DNA from 3 places in the Diaphorobacter sp. LI3 genome. Region 1 is predicted to be linked to each of the others. Evidence: predicted binding sites of a transcription regulator. Region 1 holds the regulator's gene; each other region holds the start of a gene.
The links. The regulator FNR, encoded in region 1, switches genes on or off when oxygen is low (the NO sensors DNR and NnrR bind a similar motif). The targets are predictions, from matches to a motif close to TTGATNNNNATCAA.

Region 1 (4,417 bases):
CACGAAATACCACCCCATGGGCGTGACTTCAACGCCCTCATCGCTGATTTTCACCAAGCCCTGAGCCGCCATTTCTTGCAGTTGCTGTAATTCCGCATCGAAATAACTGCGGAAATCAATCAGCCAGGACTGTTCCAACGGCTCAAACAGCAATTCACCTTGGCACATCAACGCCATGATGACTGCGCGGCGCACTAAGTCGTCCTTGGTCAACGCCAGCCCGCGCACCACAGGCAAATGCCCCTGGTTAATGCAGTCGTAATACTCGTCCAGCGTTTTCACATTTTGGCTGTAAGTAGCGCCCACGCGCCCGATGGCAGAAACACCCAGACCAATCAGGTCGCAATCGGGCTGCGTGCTATAGCCTTGGAAGTTGCGGTGCAGCCTGCCTTGCCGCTTGGCCACCGCCAGCGCATCGTCTGGCAGAGCGAAATGGTCCATGCCCACGTAGACGTAGCCGGCTTCCTGGAACACATCAAGTGACCGGGCCAACATGGACACCTTGGCCGAAGCCATGGGCAACTCGGCCGTGATGATGCGTCGCTGCGATTTGAAGCGTTCTGGCAAGTGAGCGTACGCATACAGCGCGATCCGGTCTGGCCGCAACTCGGCTACCTGCTCCAAGGTGCGATCAAACGACTCCGGTGTCTGGCGCGGCAGCCCGTAGATCAAATCCACGTTCACCGATTCAAACCCGAGCTTCCGAGCCGCATCGACCAACGCGAACACCTTTTCGGCAGGCTGAATGCGGTGCACGGCCTTTTGTACTTCAGGGTCGAAATCCTGCACGCCAAAGCTCAGGCGATTGAAACCCAGCTCCGCCAACAATCCCAGCCGCGCTTCATCCACGGTCCGGGGGTCCACTTCTATGGAGTACTCCCCCCCCGGAACGAGGACGAAACTGCGCCTCAGCATGCCCATCAGTTCGCGCAAACCGTCATCCGTCAGAAAAGTAGGCGTGCCTCCGCCGAAATGCAGCTGGCTCACATGCTGACCCACACCGCAGTGCGCCGTATGCAGGTCGATCTCACGGCTGAGGTAACGCAAGTAGACCTCTGCCCGCTCTGGATGCCGGGTAATGATCTTGTTACACGCGCAGTAATAGCACAGCGATTCACAAAACGGGATGTGGACATAAAGCGACAAAGGCATCGCCTTGGCTACCGAACCCACGCGACGCTGCTGCAGCGCAAGGATGTATTCCCGCTCGCCAAAAGCCTCGACAAAACGATCAGCAGTCGGATAAGAGGTGTAGCGCGGCCCTGGGACGTCAAAACGACGCAGGAGCTCTGTTGTAACAACGGTCATGACGGGATTCCTTGCACTTTCATATCACTGTGCCGTAGAGTCCCCCATGAGTCCTTGACGTTGATCAAGCGCCCATAAGGTCCTTGTGGCGACAATTTGACTTCGGCTCAAAGTCGTCCAACGGCCTACGGCATTCCATGTCTCCCAGCCGTTCAGAGGTAAGCTCAAGCCATGAACAGGGTTCCCATGCATACGAATCTCCAGACCATCAAAGTTGCCTGCTCAAACTGCAATCTGCGTGAGCTGTGCATGCCCGTGGGTCTGGACGACCAGCAACTCAAGCGCATCGATGACATTGTTGCTGTACGACGCAAGATCAAGCGTGGCGGCACGCTTTTCCGGAACGGTGAACCCTTCACATCCCTTTTTGCCATCCGCACCGGATTCTTCAAGACCTGTGTCGCCACCGAAGACGGTCGCGATCAAGTGACGGGTTTTCAAATGGCGGGCGAGATCATCGGCCTGGATGGCATCGTGAGCGACCGCCACACTTGCGATGCGGTGGCGCTTGAAGACGCCGAAGTATGCGTCATGCCCTTCGACCGTATTGAAGAGTTGTCGCGCGAAGTAACGGCACTACAGCACCATGTGCACAAGATCATGAGCCGCGAGATTGTTCGTGAGCATGGGGTCATGCTGTTGCTGGGGAGTATGCGTGCCGAGGAACGCCTTGCCGCATTCCTGTTGAATCTCGTACAACGCTTGCATGCCCGGGGTTTCTCACAATCCGAATTGGTGCTGCGCATGACACGCGAAGAGATCGGCAGCTACCTGGGATTGAAACTGGAAACCGTCAGCCGCACGTTTTCCAAGTTCGTGGAAGAAGGTATTGTGGAAGTAAAACAGCGCCATGTGCGCATCGTCGATACCGATGCGCTGAAGCGCATTGTCAACAGCCAGCAAGCCTGCCATTAAGCCTCGGTTTTTTGTTCATTCATAACTGATCGGCGGAAAGATCAGGAAACGTATTTGGCGCAATCAGCCGGCCGCGCCCCTTTGGGCACGGGGCAGCGATTCAACTCAAAGGGCGAGAGTGACAACAGCGTCGTCAATGCGCTGGAAGCCATGAGTACGACCCAGAACGTGAAGAAGGCGATGGTATACACACCTTCGCGCGAGAGATGCAGGGGTTGATCAAACCACTGCAGCGCTTCTGGATCCACGAAGGCGAACACTACCATTTCCATGACGCCCGCCATCAAAAAGGCCGGCCACGCGATCCACATCAATCGTTGCATCCACATTCGCCCATCTCCTAGCAAGTGTAGTTGACAGCCTAGCATCTGTTCTCCGGCATGCAAAGAGGACTCGCCCTGCCGGTCAGCGCGGTTGATCCTCCAGCGGAGTAGCTGCATGGTTGCGCCCCTTCATGGCAGGCGTCATGTCGCCCCCAGACTCCTTCAGGGTCTCGTTGATGTTCAAGCCCCGTTGGTAATAGTCTTCCGCGATGACGGGGTCGGGTTGGCTCACGGCCAGCCAGAGGGTCACGAAGCCCGCAATGATGACAATCACCGGCCCCGCGATGACAAGCCAGACATGGCCAAACGTCCACCAAGGCTTTCCTGCGTCTTCCAGATTCATGGGGGAATTACTCGACATTTATACCAACTCCTCGCTCGTTTATGAGCACAGCTTGTTCATTTGCATTCCACGACCGCCTTCAGCGGGGTACAAGGAACACGGATTTCTCTGCCACTTGGGCTTTATCACCCTGCGCTTGAATATCGAAATACACCGTATGCGATCCAGGAGATGCTGAGCCATACGGAATTTGAAGACGGACAACCACCCATCGCGATTCCGCCGGTCCAATGTCAATTGCGGTCTCGGACGCCACTTCCAGCCCTTCCATACCGTGGGCGCTGATGGTGTAGCGCTGCGCCCCCTCCGTGGCGTTCATGATCTGCAGCCGGTAGATATTTTCCAGCTTGCCTCCCGCCACGATGCGCGAGAGCGCAGCGCGGTCGCGCACGATGTCCACCTTCAACGGGGTGCGTACCACCAAGCTGGCCAGCATGCCAATGCACAACACCACCAGCACCGCTGAATAGAACAACACACGGGGTCGCAGCACGCGTTTGAGCATTTGCGATTGGGTCCAGTGGTTCTTGACGCCGTTCTGCGTCGAGAAGCGAATCAGCCCGCGCGGATACTTCATCTTATCCATCACGGTATTGCAAGCGTCCACGCAGAGACCGCAACCAATGCATTCGTATTGCAGTCCGTTGCGAATATCGATACCCGTTGGGCAGACCTGGACACACAGCGTGCAATCGATGCAGTCACCCAGTCCCGCAGCTTTGTGATCTACGGTCTTGTTACGGGGCCCGCGAGGCTCGCCGCGCTCGGGATCGTAAGAGACGACCAGCGTGTCCCTGTCGAACATTGCGCTTTGGAAACGCGCATAAGGGCACATGTATTTGCACACCTGCTCGCGCAGGAATCCTGCGTTGCCGTACGTGGCCAACCCATAGAAGATCACCCAGAATATCTGCCACCCTCCTTGCAGGGCCAGCAACTCTTCCCCCAGCTCGCGAATCGGAACGAAATAGCCCACGAAGGTGAAGCCGGTCCAGAACGCGACCGCAATCCAAATGGCTTGCTTGACAGTTTTTTTCCAGATCTTCTCAAATGTCCACGGACCATTGTCCAGGCGCATACGGGCACTGCGGTCGCCTTCGACTTTGTGCTCGATCCACATGAACATTTCCGTGTATACGGTCTGGGGACAGGAGAAGCCGCACCACAGGCGTCCCGCCACTGCGGTAAACAGAAAAAGCGACAGCGCGGAAATAATCAGCAAACCCGTCAGATAAATGAAGTCCTGCGGGTAAAGCACCAAACCAAAAATATAGAAACGGCGTGCTCCGAGGTCAAAGAGCACCATTTGGCGCTGGCCCCACTCCAGCCATGGCAGGCCATAGAAAACCAGCTGTGTCAGAAACACCATCGCCCAACGCCAACGGGCGAACACTCCACTTATCGAGCGTGGATAAATTTTCTTTTGCGCCTCATAGAGCGAAATGACCTCGGTCTGCGAACTTTCGGCCCCCACTGGCGTGATAGGAATCACCTTACGGGGCTGACCTTCGGCTGGCTTCATGGTGGA
Region 2 (4,417 bases), 330 kb from region 1:
GCGCTCGCCCGCCCCGGCCTCGACCAGCGCGCGCAGCGTCGCGGCCTGGGTCAACGGCACGTCGCCCGACAACACCACCACCGTGCCATCGCCCGCCAGCGCGGGCGTGGCCTGCTGCACCGCGTGGCCCGTGCCCAACTGCGGCTCCTGGCGCACGAATTTCAAGTCAAAAGTGCCCTCATGGCCCGCCAATCCTGCGCAAGCAGCTTCTACTTCTGTAGCGCCGTGGCCCGTTACCACCACCACGCGGCGCGCCTGCAGGCTGGCGGCCTGGCCCAGCACATGGTGCAGCAGGGGCCGGCCGGCCAGGCGCTGCAAGACCTTGGGAATGCGGCTTTTCATGCGCGTGCCCTTGCCCGCGGCCATGATGATGATGTCCAGTGCTGTCATGAAGGTGTGGAGAGTGGAAGGTCGTCGTGTCCTGCCAGCCCAGGCCGGCAGCCCTCCGCCATTATCCCGCCGCCCATGCGCAGCCCCTCTGCGGCGCGGCTGCACCACTGCCTCTGTTCGCTCCTAAAAAAATAGCTGCTAGCGCCCGTCATTCGGGCGCTAGCAGCCAGTTTGATGCGATAGCCGGACGATCAGGCGCGGCAGACATCGCCCCGGGGGGCGGCGTGCTGCGGTGACGGTGCGCGCACCGCGGCGGCGCTGCGCCACTGGAACTGCAGCGGCTCGCGGCCCATCGGCTCGACCACGGCGTGCTGGCCGGAGGCCACGCACACGCTCTGGCCCGCGTGCAGCATGAGGTCCCCCGAATCCTCGCGCCAGCCATGGGGGCCGTCGCTCAAGGTCACCCAGGCCAGGCCGCTGACCACGCGCAACTGCATCGGCGCGCGGGGGTGCAGGCTGCGCGCCGCGCCCTGGGGAATGGTGCACAGTTCCGGTGCGGCAACGCCGGCGGGAACGCTGGAGGCTTGCGAATGCAGAACTTGCGAGGTGGTCACGGTCATCTCCTGGTAAACCCTTTGAAGTGACGTCAGTGTGCGACTGCGGCCCGGGCACCGTCCAATGAAAACGGAAGGCCTCATCGATTACGGAACGGCATCAATCACGGTATCACCCCTTCCCCGGAGGACGGCAACCGCCAGCGGTGCACCTGCTGCCTGAGCAGCCTGCTGCGCGATCGATGAAAAAGCGCTAGCATTTTGATTCCCAATGGTCATCAATCTGCCATGAACTCCCCCCTCTTGCCCGCCAGCGCTCCTCCCATCGCGCATCTGCGCACCCGGCCCGTGGCCGTAGGCCATTGGCGCGCATTTCTGGCCGTGGCGCGGCATTTGAACTTCCGCGCCGCGGCCGAGGAACTGGCCCTGACCCAGTCGGCGGTGAGCCGCCAGATCCAGGCGCTGGAGGACGAAGTGGGCGTGCCCCTGTTTCTGCGCCACACACGCGCCGTGGAGCTCACCAGCGCCGGTGGCCAGCTGCAGCGCGCCGTGGCGCCCGCGCTGGAGCGCATGGACGCGGCCGTGCGCCTGGTGCGCCAGACGGCGGGGCGCAAGAGCGTGGCCATCACCACCTGGGCCAGCTTTGCGTCCATGTGGCTGATCCCGCGCATGGAGGAATTCCAGCGCGACAACCCCGACATCGACATCCGCATCGACGCAACCGACACCATCGTGGACCTGGAGACGGCCGACGTGGACCTGGCCCTGCGCTCCAGCGTGCCCGGCACGCAGGCCGCGGGCGCGCAGCGGCTGTTTGGCGAGCAACTGGCGGTGGTGGCCAGCCCCTGGCTCCTCAACAGCATGCCGCCCATCCGCACGCCGGCCGACGTGGCGCAGTTCACGCTCATCGAGGCAGGCGACGCGCACCGCATGCCCTATTTCGAGTGGATCACCTGGCGGCGCTGGTTCGAACTGCACGGCCTGGGGCGGCTGCAGCCCAAGCGCTGGCTGTACTTCAACTACGCGCAGCAGATCGTGCAGGCCGCGCTGGCCGGCCAGGGTCTGGCGCTGGCGCGCATGCCGCTGATCGCGGAAAGCCTCGCCTCGGGCGACCTGCAGGAGGTGCTGCCGGGCCACCGGCTGGACTCTCCGCTGGTGTACTGGCTGGTCGTCGGCCCGCGCAGCGGCCAGCGCCCCGAAATCCAGGCGTTCAGCGCCTGGCTGCTGCTGCAGGCCGAAGCCACGCGCCAAGCCGTCGGCGAAGTGCCGGACACGGATCTGAACGACGACATCTCCTGAGCGCGGCACGGTCGCTCCTCTATTTATAGCGCCTAGCGCTTGATGGGCGGGCGCGCTTGGCTTTTTTGCTCAGGAATGCGTGGCAAACCGCTCACGCAGCCGGGCGCTTCGTCTGACAAAGATCAAGGCCCATGTAAATCCATGCGAATGGCATGGTCTTCCCCTATGGGTTGTCACGCAAAGGTCTGCGACCGTCGGCAGGCTATGCCCCGCCCCCGACAACACCAATAGACAAAAGAGAAGACCCTGTATGCCTTTCATGCCCTGGACCGCGGAACTGGAGCTTGGCCTGCCCGAAATCGACGACCAGCACCGTCAACTGGTCGCGCTGACCAACGCCCTGCACGATGAACTGAGCGCGGCGAGCCCGCGCCGCAGCGCCGTGGGCGAAATTTTGGAAGGCCTGGTGGACTACACGCACAACCACTTCATCGTGGAGGAGGTGCTGTTCCAGCAGCACGACTACGCCGAGACTCCCGCCCATAAGGCCGAGCATGACGGCTTCACGCGCAAGGCCATGGATCTGCTGACGCGCTTTGACGGCGGGCAGGAGGTCACGCTGGAGGCGCTGGAATTCCTCAAGCAATGGCTGGTGCACCACATCTGCAAGGTGGACCGCGCCTACCTGCCGTTCATGCGCGAGGCGCTGCAGGCGCAACGCACCGTCGCCCTGGCCTGAAAGGGCATGGGGTGTTATGCCTCTGATGGCCCAAGCACCCGTATTCCGCCCCCTTGTGCCCAAAACTTAAGCAGTCCCCGCCACATTCCGTGGCTTCACGTCGGTATCGTCTCTGAATGATGTCCACCGTGACCCCTTTGCTTCCAACCCAGCCACCCCGCACCCGCACGCGCACCCCTCCTGCTATCAAGTGGCTCTTGAACGAGAGGGCAGCGCTGGCTGGCGCACAGCAGTCCACTCAGGATGCCATCCCTCGACTGCAGCACCAGGTGGAGCTCGCGCTGGCCAACTTGGCACGCGCGGAGCACGAGCTGGCCGTAGCCGAAAGAGCCCTGGAACTTGGCTCCAAAAAGCTCCAGGCGCTGGACAGCACGTTGGCGCAAGTCAACTCAGCCGTCGACCCGCACGCCGGCGGTGTTATCAAAGCCTGGCAAGGAAAGTATGGCGAAAGAGGGGCTCTGACAAAGCTGCTGCTCGAGTTGCTTCAGAGCGCGGCCCCTTCGCCAATGGCACTTCACCAGATAGTCGACCATGTCGAACTGCACTTCGGAATCCAGCACCCTGAGCCCAAGTCGCGCCAGCGCCTGAGATTCAGCATACGCACTTGTCTACGCCAATTGCAAACAAAGACCGGTGAGGTCGAACCGTTCCGCCCCACCCAGAGCCATCCCCCGGGCTACTGGGTCTACAAAGAACTGGCCTCCATGGACAAGCTGCGGGAGCTTGCTGACAAGGTGAATGAGCAGGAGGCATCATGGCCTTGACCATGACACGCACGCGCACCCAGACGGCGCTCACTCAGTTGGTCGAGACCTTGGCAAGCCTCAAGGGCGAGCTGGCATTTGTCGAAGCGTGGATGGCTGAGGCGGGGGCGCCGGTTGAGCTGGTGGGCCGGCGGGAAGTGCTGTTGGAACAGCACAAGGCTCTCGCGACCACGTTGCAGGTGTTTGACCCAGCGTTGGCCGTGGAGTCTGTGGCGCCGAGCGAAGGATGGGCCCGCAGCCTTGGCCAGATGAGACTGAGCGTCAAGGTAATGAGGGCCCGTTACTTCAATACGCACGGTGGGAAGAAAACTGCGAATTAGCCTGCCGAAGACCAAAACTGCATGTCAAACCAGCCAGCCAATTCATAAACAGCGCCCGAAAAATCTGACTTTTCTTGCTCTGTCAAGGATTGCGCCTTTATGCGCCAGAGCCCAACTCCGTTTGGGTCCTCAAGGCCGGCCGTGTCCATGGTCTTTTCAACCACGTCAAGCCAAGCTTGGACGCTCTCCCGCTCAACCTTGCTTTTTTTGAGGCGATGCTCTTCCAAAGCTTTATGGCACAGATGGAAAGCGTTGGCGATAGCCGCCGCTTCCCCTTCAGAAAAAGGAAGCATTAGAGAGCGGCAAGCTTCGCTGAAGCATTTGGCTTGATATCGGTACACGGTTTGGCAGATGGTTTTGTTGAACACAGGCCGTGTAGTCACTCGCTCAGCGACAGGTTTTCACCTGGGCGGCCTCGGCCTCCACCCCTTCGGCCGCCCGCGCCCCTTGGCGGGCTGCTCACCCTCCACC
Region 3 (4,417 bases), 2.1 Mb from region 1:
TTCGACAAACGGGTGCATTACCAGTGAAACACCCCCCTGAGCGGCTGCGCCGCTTCCCCCTTCTCTCACGCTGCGCGTGGGAAGGAGGACGCTGCCCGTGCGGTGGGGCGGCCCTTGCACGGCGGCCCTGGCTTAGGTGGTGCCGGTTTCATCCCTTAGGAGGGCGCGACGCGCCATGAGAACCAATACGCTGTACCAGGTCACCCTGCTGGACACCCTGGCCGCCTGGACGCTGGCCCTGCTGTGGCTGCTGCCGCTGGCCTATGCGGTGTGGACGGCCTTTCACCCCGCGGAGTACGCCACGCGCTTCGATCTGCTGGCGCCCTGGACGCTGGAGAACTTCCGCCGCGCCTGGGAGGCCGCGCCCTTCGCGCGCTACTTCCTCAACACCACCGTGCTGGTGGCGATGATCCTGGCCGCGCAGCTGGTGCTGTCCACGCTGGCGGCCTATGCCTTCGCGCGCTATCGCTTTCGCGGCCAGAACGTGGCCTTCGCGCTGGTGCTGGTGCAGCTCATGGTCATGCCCGACATCCTGCTGGTCGAGAACTACAAGACCATGGGCCGCCTGGGCCTGGTGGATTCGCTGGTGGCCATCGGGCTGCCGTACTTCGCCTCGGCGTTTGCCATCTTCCTGCTGCGCCAGACCTTCATGGGCATTCCCAAGGAGCTGGATGAAGCCGCGCGCGTGGAGGGTGCCAGCGCCCTGCAGATCCTGTGGCGCGTATACGTGCCGCTGGCGCGGCCGGTGTACACCGCCTTTGCGCTGGTGTCGGTGAGCTTTCACTGGAACAACTTTCTGTGGCCGCTCATCATCACCAACAGCGTGGAATCCCGCCCGCTCACCGTGGGGCTGCAGGTGTTCTCGTCGGTGGAGCAGGGCGTGGAATGGTCGCTCATCACCGCGGCCACGCTGATGTCCACCGCGCCGCTGCTCATCGGGTTCATACTCTTTCAGCGCCAGTTCGTGCAAAGCTTCATGCGCGCGGGCATCAAGTAGCAATTCAAACCAAATCAGCCTCCAGCGCCCGTGCAGCAAGCGCGAACAGCTCTGTTTTCAGGAGTAAACCATGCAGCTCGTCACCTGGAACACTCAGTGGTGCCGCGGCCTGGACGGCCGCGTGGACCCCGCGCGCATCGTGCAATACGCAGTGGCGCTGGGCGACGTGGATGTGCTGTGCCTGCAGGAGATCGCGGTGAACTACCCCGGCTTGGCCGGTTCGCCCGGCGACCAGGTGGCGCAGGTGCAGTCCGCGCTGCCCGCAGGCTGGCAGGTGTTCTTTGGCGCGGCGGTGGATGAGTGGACCGCCGCGGGCCGCCAGCGCTTTGGCAACCTGATCGCCACGCGCCTGCCCGTGCTGCAGCTGCAGCACCACCCGCTGCCATACCCGCCCGATGCCGGCGTGCGCAGCATGCCGCGCCTGTGCAGCGTGCTCACCGTGCAGGACCCCGCATTGGGCCCGGTGCGCGTGATGACCACGCACCTGGAGTACTACTCCAAGCCCCAGCGCATGGCGCAGGCGTTGGCGCTGCGTGCGCTGCACCTGCAGGCCTGCGCGCAGGCTGCGCAGCGGCCGCAGGGCCTGGCCGACGGCTCGCCGTTCCAGCCCAAGGCGCACACGCCCCATGCCGTGCTGTGCGGCGACTTCAACCTGCAGGCGCACGAGCCTGAATACGCCATGCTGGCCGCTGCGCTGGCGGACGAGGAGGGCGCGACCGCGGGTCAGGCAGGCCAGCCCCCGTTGTGGGATGCATGGCGACTGCTGCACCCCGGCGCGCCGCAGCCGCCCACTTTTTGCGTGTTCGACCAGACCTATGCGCCGCAGCCGCTGGCCTGCGACTTCATCTGGGTCAGTGATTCGCTGAGGAGCCGGGTGCGCGCGGTGCGGGTCGATGGCGTGACGCAGGCATCAGACCACCAGCCCGTGCTGCTGGAGCTGCAATGAGTGGCCGCGCGGTCAGGCTGGCTGTGATGCGGCGGGCTGCTGCTGTGCAGGCGCCTCGCCGGCAGAAGGCGGCTCCCACTCGGCCCAGTCGGGGCCGAACAGCTCCGCCGGATGCTGGCTGCGCTCCGATCCGTTGCCGCACTGCATGGCATCGGCGGCGCAGTAGCGGTCGCAGCCCCAGCACGTGCGCTCGGGATGTGCGGGGTTCAGCGGAAACTTCTTGGCCATGGGGCAGGGGAGGGGGTCGAAGGGGGAATGCAGCCACTGTCGTCACCCGATCCCAGTGGGGTTTTGATGTACATCAAGCCATTTCCGCGCGGGGCAGTTCGTACGATGCAGCCCTTTGGATGAATCCCCCCGCCTGAACACGCCATGGGACTGCTGCAAACCGCCAAGCAATGGGCACGTGCGCTCAAGCGCGACGTGCTCGTCGTCTACCTGGCTGCGCGCGACCCCCGTACCCCATGGGCGCTGCGCCTGCTGGCGCTGGCCGTGGCTGCCTATGCGCTGAGCCCCATCGACCTGGTGCCTGATTTCATTCCCGTGTTGGGCTATCTGGACGACCTGCTCATCGTGCCCCTGGGCCTGGCGCTGGTGCTGCGCCTGCTGCCGCCGCCGGTGCTGCTGGCCGCGCGCGAGCGTGCCGCGCGCATGCTGGCACGCCCGCGCAGCTGGCTGGCCGCGGCGATCATCGTCATGCTGTGGGTGCTGCTGGCTGTGCTGCTCTTCGCCTGGTGGCGTGGTCGGTAAGGCCGCGGCAGCGGTGGCGTGTGCGGCTGCGACTATGCTCGGCAGTTGTCCCTCTTCTTCGTCTGAAAGCCTTTGTACATGCTGATGGGTCTAGCCGCCAACCGTTTGCACCACCATACCGAAGACGGTGCGCTGTTCGCCTTCCTGCGCGCCTGCGAGGCGGGCATACGCGAACTGCGGCTGGGCCTGCACACCGTGGGCCGCACCCATGATGCGATCGCCGCCGCCGGCATGCTGCAGGGCTACCGGCCGCTGGTGCGCTACCCCTATGGGCGCGAGGGCGGGTTGATGAAGCTCGTGGCCGAGGTGGTGGGCATGCCCGAGCCGGGCCGCACGCTGGACGGCGCCATCTACCTCATCGACCCGGTGGACCCGTCGTCCATCTTCCCGGAGGCGCTGGCGCTCAAGCGCCAGTGCGTGATCCACGGCAAGCCGTTCCTGTCCACCGTGGCCAGCGCGCGCGACTGGGTGGAGATGGAGCGCATGCATGCCGGCCTGCCGGCCGACCGCAACGCCGACCGCTTCCATGACTACGGCGCGCAGACGCTGGCGCTGATCGCCCACGATGCGATGAAGTCCGCCATGCTGGACTTTGCGGCGCGCAACTTCGAGCTGCTCTCGCGCTTTCGCCAGCGCGTGGCCACGGGCACCACGGGCCAGCGCCTGAACGAGCTGGCCTGGGCGCGCGGCTGGCCCGCCGATACGCCCTGGGTGCAGCGCTTCAACAGCGGCCCGCTGGGCGGCGACGCGCAGATTGCCGACTGGGTGCTGCAGCGGCGCTGCCACCGCGCCATCTTCTTCGAGGACCCGCATGTGGCGCGCCAGCACGAGGCCGACATCCAGTTGCTGGAGCGCGCAGTGACCACCGCCACGCACGACGCGGTATGCACCACCTCGCCCCAGGTGGCGCAGCGCTGGTGCGATGCGGCCGCGCTGCGCGCCACGCGGTGATGCGCCTGTGAGGTGGCGACGCGCCCTCGCGGCGGCGTGTCTGGCGCTGGCCAGCACCGTCAGCCTGGCGCTGCCCACGTTCGATGAGGTGCGCGCCGATTTCCGCTCGTCCGAGACCCTGGTGCTTTCGCGCGAGGGCGAGGTGCTGCAGCGCCTGCGTACCGACGCCACCGTGCGCCGCGGCCAGTGGCTGGGCCTGGCCGATGTGTCGCCCGCGCTGCGCCAGGCGCTGGTGCTGAGCGAGGACCGGCGCTTTTACGAGCACAGCGGCGTGGACTGGGCCGCGGTGTCGGCCGCCGCCTGGGGCAACCTGTGGAACCAGCGCACGCGCGGCGCCAGCACGCTGACCATGCAGCTGGCGGGGCTGCTCGACGGCCCGGATGCCGATTTCTTGCGCCAGGGCCCCGGTGGGCGCAGCGTGCCGCAGAAGCTGGGGCAGGCCGTGGCCGCACAGGTGCTGGACCGACGCTGGCGCAAGGACCAGATCCTGGAGGCGTACCTGAACCTGGTGCCGTTTCGCGGGGAGATCGTGGGCATCGACGCGCTGGCGCGCACGCTGTTCGGCAAAGCCGCGCACGGCCTGGATGAGCGCGAGGCCGCCGTTGCCGCGGCCCTCGTGCGCGCGCCCAATGCGCGGCCCGCATTGGTGGCCCGGCGCGCCTGCGGCGTGCTGCGCGATATGCGCCGCGCGGGTGGCAGCGGCACGCAGGGGTCTGATTGCGACGCGCTGGATCTGTTCACCACCGCCGCGCTGCAGCGCCGTGCCTTCGACG

Region 2: MRB47_RS17285 (bacteriohemerythrin) is a predicted target of FNR. The motif match lies at 2,296-2,309, and genes of this name have one in related genera.
Region 3: MRB47_RS05985 (DUF3079 domain-containing protein) is a predicted target of FNR. The motif match lies at 2,235-2,248, and genes of this name have one in related genera.

What each region holds. Positions count from the first base shown of each region.
Region 1 is NZ_CP094346.1:3,365,787-3,370,203, forward strand. It holds gene hemN (oxygen-independent coproporphyrinogen III oxidase) at 1-1,308, opposite strand, end outside; gene fnr (fumarate/nitrate reduction transcriptional regulator Fnr) at 1,480-2,223, shown strand; gene MRB47_RS15740 (hypothetical protein) at 2,265-2,552, opposite strand; gene MRB47_RS15745 (FixH family protein) at 2,629-2,907, opposite strand; gene ccoG (cytochrome c oxidase accessory protein CcoG) at 2,969-4,411, opposite strand.
Region 2 is NZ_CP094346.1:3,698,276-3,702,692, forward strand. It holds gene glmU (bifunctional UDP-N-acetylglucosamine diphosphorylase/glucosamine-1-phosphate N-acetyltransferase GlmU) at 1-390, opposite strand, end outside; gene MRB47_RS17275 (DUF2917 domain-containing protein) at 582-950, opposite strand; gene MRB47_RS17280 (LysR substrate-binding domain-containing protein) at 1,173-2,183, shown strand; gene MRB47_RS17285 (bacteriohemerythrin) at 2,443-2,862, shown strand; gene MRB47_RS17290 (hypothetical protein) at 2,979-3,626, shown strand; gene MRB47_RS17295 (hypothetical protein) at 3,617-3,946, shown strand; gene MRB47_RS17300 (hypothetical protein) at 3,943-4,314, opposite strand; gene MRB47_RS17305 (transposase) at 4,348-4,417, opposite strand, start outside.
Region 3 is NZ_CP094346.1:1,288,626-1,293,042, forward strand. It holds gene MRB47_RS05970 (carbohydrate ABC transporter permease) at 1-27, shown strand, start outside; gene MRB47_RS05975 (carbohydrate ABC transporter permease) at 176-997, shown strand; gene MRB47_RS05980 (endonuclease/exonuclease/phosphatase family protein) at 1,068-1,943, shown strand; gene MRB47_RS05985 (DUF3079 domain-containing protein) at 1,956-2,171, opposite strand; gene MRB47_RS05990 (YkvA family protein) at 2,316-2,693, shown strand; gene MRB47_RS05995 (methylglyoxal synthase) at 2,772-3,644, shown strand; gene pbpC (penicillin-binding protein 1C) at 3,616-4,417, shown strand, end outside.